2 regions of the Paenibacillus glycanilyticus genome follow, and region 1 is predicted to be linked to the other one. Evidence: riboswitches for the same ligand, from Rfam matches in the RefSeq annotation. Region 1 holds a riboswitch; the other holds the start of a gene.
What was found. A riboswitch is a leader RNA that binds a small molecule or an ion and turns the genes downstream of it on or off. The one in region 1 is predicted to bind FMN.
Positions count from the first base shown of each region.

Region 2: another riboswitch for FMN. It lies ahead of ACR9FF_RS09860 (DMT family transporter); the one in region 1 lies ahead of ribD (bifunctional diaminohydroxyphosphoribosylaminopyrimidine deaminase/5-amino-6-(5-phosphoribosylamino)uracil reductase RibD).

Region 1 is NZ_CP195155.1:2,524,917-2,527,302, reverse strand. Features, by position in the region: gene ribE (riboflavin synthase) at 1-487, opposite strand, end outside; gene ribD (bifunctional diaminohydroxyphosphoribosylaminopyrimidine deaminase/5-amino-6-(5-phosphoribosylamino)uracil reductase RibD) at 503-1,609, opposite strand; FMN riboswitch at 1,874-2,081, opposite strand; gene ACR9FF_RS11535 (peptidylprolyl isomerase) at 2,113-2,386, opposite strand, start outside.
Region 2 is NZ_CP195155.1:2,184,386-2,186,771, forward strand. Features, by position in the region: gene ACR9FF_RS09855 (LLM class flavin-dependent oxidoreductase) at 1-745, shown strand, start outside; FMN riboswitch at 837-1,000, shown strand; gene ACR9FF_RS09860 (DMT family transporter) at 1,180-2,112, shown strand; partial or broken gene ACR9FF_RS09865 (Gfo/Idh/MocA family protein) at 2,189-2,386, shown strand, end outside.

The sequences.
Region 1 (2,386 bases):
GCGGGATCACCGATACCGAGAAGCCAGTGGCATTGGTACCGACTACCGTTAGGCTGATTCCGTCAATCGTAATAGAGCCCTTCGGAATGACATACCTCATCATTTCGTCGTCAGACAGCCGTATGGCGAATACAACCGCGTTCGCATCCGTCTCCCGGCCGGTGATCACGCCAACCCCGTCGACATGCCCCTGCACGATGTGACCGCCGAACCGCCCCCCGGCCATCATCGCCCGCTCCAGATTCACGTCCTGGCCCGGGCGGAGTTGATGCAGATTGGACTTCCGGTAGGTTTCCGGCATCACGTCCGCGTCAAACGATGTCCGGTCGAAGGCAATGACGGTTAAACACACGCCGTTTACGGAAATGCTGTCGCCAAGGGCAACGCCTTCCGTAACCTTGGAAGCTTCTACCGTCAGAACCATCGCTTCGCCTTGCTTCTTAACCCGTCTTAAAGTGCCAACTTCCTCAATCAGGCCGGTAAACACGGGCACTCCCCCAATCTATTCATTACCGTATACCGGATATCCCGATATGCAAATATCTTCTCCTGCCATTTCCACCTTCGCATTGTCCAGTTCAATGGCCTGCGACATTTTCTCGAACCCGGCGAACGTAAAGGTGCCGGGGGAGTCAAACCCGCCGATAATTTTGGTTGCCATGTAGATCATGATCTTATCGATTAGTCCGGCTTCCAGCATGGCGCCGTTAAGCTTGCCGCCGCCCTCCAGAAGGATCGAACCAATCTCCAGCTCGCCAAGCTTGCGCATCGCATCAGCCAGATCGACCTGCTCGCCGTCGCCGCATCGGATGACCTCAACGCCGGCTTCGGTGAGCGCCTTCTCGCGAGCCGGATCAGCTTTCGCAGAGGCGAGTACAATCGTGCGGGATAAGCCATCCGTCACTACCCTTGCGTCCTGCGGCAGCCGAAGCTTGCTGTCCACGATAATCCGAACCGGATGTATCGCCGGAACAGCCGCACGGGTCGTAAGCTGAGGATCATCCGCCAGCAAAGTTCCGATGCCCACCATAATCGCCTCGTGCTGGTGGCGCAGCGTGTGCACCTGTTCGCGAGCGGCTGATCCCGTAATCCAGCGGCTGTCTCCCGTATGGGAAGCGATTTTGCCATCCAGCGTGCTTGCCGTCTTCAGCGTTACGTAAGGCAGCCGGGACGTAATATACTTGTTGAATTTCTCGTTCATGCTTCGGGATTGCTCTTCTAGCAGTCCAACCTCTACCTCGATGCCTTCCTCCCGGAGACGCGCGATCCCTCTGCCCGCAACCTGCGGATTGGGATCCGTGGTCGCCACAACGACGCGGGCAGCCTTCGCATTAATAATGCGCTCGCAGCATGGCGGCGTTTTGCCGTAATGACTGCACGGCTCTAGCGTTACATACACCGTGGCCCCTTCCGCTTCGTCACCGGCCATCTGCAGCGCATGCACCTCCGCGTGACCTGTTCCCCGCTTAAGGTGGGTACCAACGCCAATAATGCGTCCATCCTTCACAACGACGCAGCCGACAACCGGATTAATGCCGGTCTGACCGGAGGCTTTGGCGGCTAGCTCAAGAGCAAGATTCATATAATACGAATCGTTTAAAATTTCCATAAATGCAAAAACACCCCCATTAGCCAGCTTAGCCAACGGGGGTGGGAAAAATAACCATTAAATGCTTGCAAATAGAAACGGTTCAAACGCAAACGATGTTGCCGTCCCAATAGGGAACCGCAAATGTTTCGCGGAAGAAATATAAGTCCAGTATAAAAATATAAAGAATATATACTTTCTTATATTTCAAACAAACCTATCTCACTTGTGAAAATAAGCACAAGAAAAATAAGCATGAACGCTCAGACGCAAACGCATCAAATGTGTCCCCTTCTCCCATCCAGACTATACTGTCGGTCCCGGATTTGCACCAGGTCCACCGTTCCTCCCCACGCAATGCGATGAATCGCTCTTGCCTGGGATGGCCCGGGTCACGGACTGACGAGTAAGCGCCGCACGCAGGTGATTCCTGTTGTGCAAGCGCCGCTCGATCACCGCCGGTTGGGATTTTCACCCTGCCCCGAAGGTAAGCCACAAACTATAAATTTGTTAGTATCTTAACATTAAACTTCGTAAACTTCAACCTTTTGCATTTTATCGCGTCCTTTGAACGCGTCAACATGCTCCATGCCTTTAGCAACTTTGCCGAAAACGGTATGTTGGCCGTCCAGATGAGGCTGCGGCTGATAGCAGATGTAGAATTGGCTTCCGCCTGTGTTGCGGCCCGCGTGTGCCATAGCGAGAGTACCGCGTTCATGCTTGTTCGGGTTGATCTCGCAGTTGATGGTGTAGCCTGGACCGCCAGTGCCTGTGCCGTTAGGGCAGCCGCCTTGCGCA
Region 2 (2,386 bases), 340 kb from region 1:
GCTGGATCTCATCTCTGACGGCCGTGCGGAAATTATCGCAGGCCGCGGTGCTTATATCGAATCGTTCCCGCTCTTTGGCTTTGAGCTGGATGACTATAAAGAATTGTTCGCCGAGAAGCTGGAATTAATGAGACAGCTTAATTTGTCGGAACGGGTTACATGGAGCGGCCGTCTTCGCAGTCCTTTGGAGGATGCGGAAATTGCACCGCGTCCCGCGCAGCCGGCAATCCCGCTCTGGGTCGGCGTTGGCAGTACGGCGGAAAGCGCGGCTCTGGCCGGTCGGCAGGGGGCAGGGATGGCACTTGCGCTGCTTGGCGGAGAACCGACGAAATACAAGCATCTTGTAGACAGCTACAAGGAAGCGGGCATTGCGGCAGGCTACCGGGAAGAAGAGCTGAGGGTGGCGATTACCGGTCACTGTTATGTTGCGAAGACAACCGAGCAAGCACTGGATGAATTTTACGCCGGTTATTCGGTATACTATTCCCAGTTCATGGGCGGCAAGGAGAACGGAACGCCGCTCTCGCGGGAGGATTTCGAGAAGCTGGCGGGGGCGCTTGCGATCGGAAGTCCGGAACTGATTGCGGAGAAGATTATCGCCCAGCATAAGCTGTTTGGACATTCCCGCTTTATGGCCCAGATGGACATTGGCGGCATGCCTGCCGCCCAGGTGGAGTCTTCTATCCGACTGCTGGCAAAGGAAGTTGCGCCGCTTGTCCGGGAAGCCCTGCAAGTAAAAGTATAGTTAAACGATTGTTAAATCTTACTATTCACACTAGACAACTCGGAAAAACAGCGTTATACTCAATCCAATCATTTAAAAAAATTAATGGAATAAGGATCTTCGGGGCAGGGTGAAACTCCTGACCGGCGGTAAACGTGATTCCCTGCTTGGCAGAGGATAGCAAAGCCCGCGACTCCCTGAGCTGACAAACAGCAAGGGGACTGACTTGGTGCAACTCCAAGGCCGACGGTATAGTCCGGATGATAGAAGATCGCTTAAGTAAGCCTGCAGTAGACGGGAAACCGCCCAAACGCATGTTTATTTGAGTTGGCCCCGATTCGCGGAACCAAGCGGATCGGGGCTTTTAATTGCAAAGCGAAACCGTCTGCCGTTCTTCTAGCCGAAGGCGCAGCCGTAACGCTTGCTCCGTCCTGTATTCAGAAAGGGTACTCATTATGAACAATGTCACCGCATCACCACTTATTCGTACCAAATCTCCCGTTCGTCCGGAGTTTTGGCTGGTTGTCCTTGGAGCCGCGCTGTGGGGCGTGGATCCGGTATTCCGCATTATTTTGCTGAAAACATTAACTTCTACTCAAATTGTGCTGCTGGAGCATATCATTTTGTTCATCGCAGCAGCTCCGGTGTTATGGAAGTTCCGTGCGGATCTTCGCGGAGTCCGTCTCCGCCAGCTTGGCGCATTGCTGTTTGTCTCGTGGGGCGGTTCGGCGCTGGCAACGATTCTATTCACGCAAGGCCTCGTTCACGGCAATCCTAACGCGGTTCTGCTGCTGCAGAAGCTGCAGCCTCTCTTCGCGATTGTGATGGCTAGGATCCTATTGAAAGAGCTTCTGCCCAAAAAAATCGGACCGTTGCTCGTTCTTGCCATTGTCGGAACCTATTTGCTGACCTTTGGCTTTACGCTTCCTTTTGGGCATGTCCATGAATTTGTCCAGGTTGGCAGCTTGCTGTCACTAGGCGCGGCTGCTCTATGGGGCGGATCGACGGTTATGGGGCGTTATCTGCTTGGCAGCATGAAATACGAGACGGTTACCTCCCTGCGATTTATGATGGCATTGCCGCTGCTGCTTGTGATTACTTGGTCGGAGGGAGCAGCATGGAAGCTGGCGGAAGGAACGGATCCGGTAGCCGTTATCGTCAATCTGCTGCTTCAGGCTTTGCTTCCGGGGCTGGTCAGCCTGCTTGTCTACTATAAAGGTTTAAGCAAGATCAAGGCTTCTTATGCGACAATCGCCGAGCTGAGCTTCCCGATGGTGGGCGTTCTTCTGAACTGGACGGTATTCGGCCAAGTGATCACTAGCGCACAGATTACAGGTTTTGTGTTTATCTGGTTTACTTTATTTTTCATCTCCAGGCAGCAAAATTAAGCGCGGACATATCTCCGTAAACCGCTTTCATATCGGGTCAATTGCTGATATACTGCGGTTGGAGGTGTAGGAAATAATGGAGAATAGAACGATCAAATGGGGCATTCTCGGCGCAGGCTGGATTGCATCCCAATTCGCCCGCGATTTGGCTTTTGCACAGGATGCAGAGCTTAGCGCGGTAGGCTCTCGCTCCCTTGAGAAGGCTGCAGAGTTCGCCGGCAAATTCGGCGGGAAACGCGCGTATGGAAGCTACGAGGAGCTGGTGAACGATGCC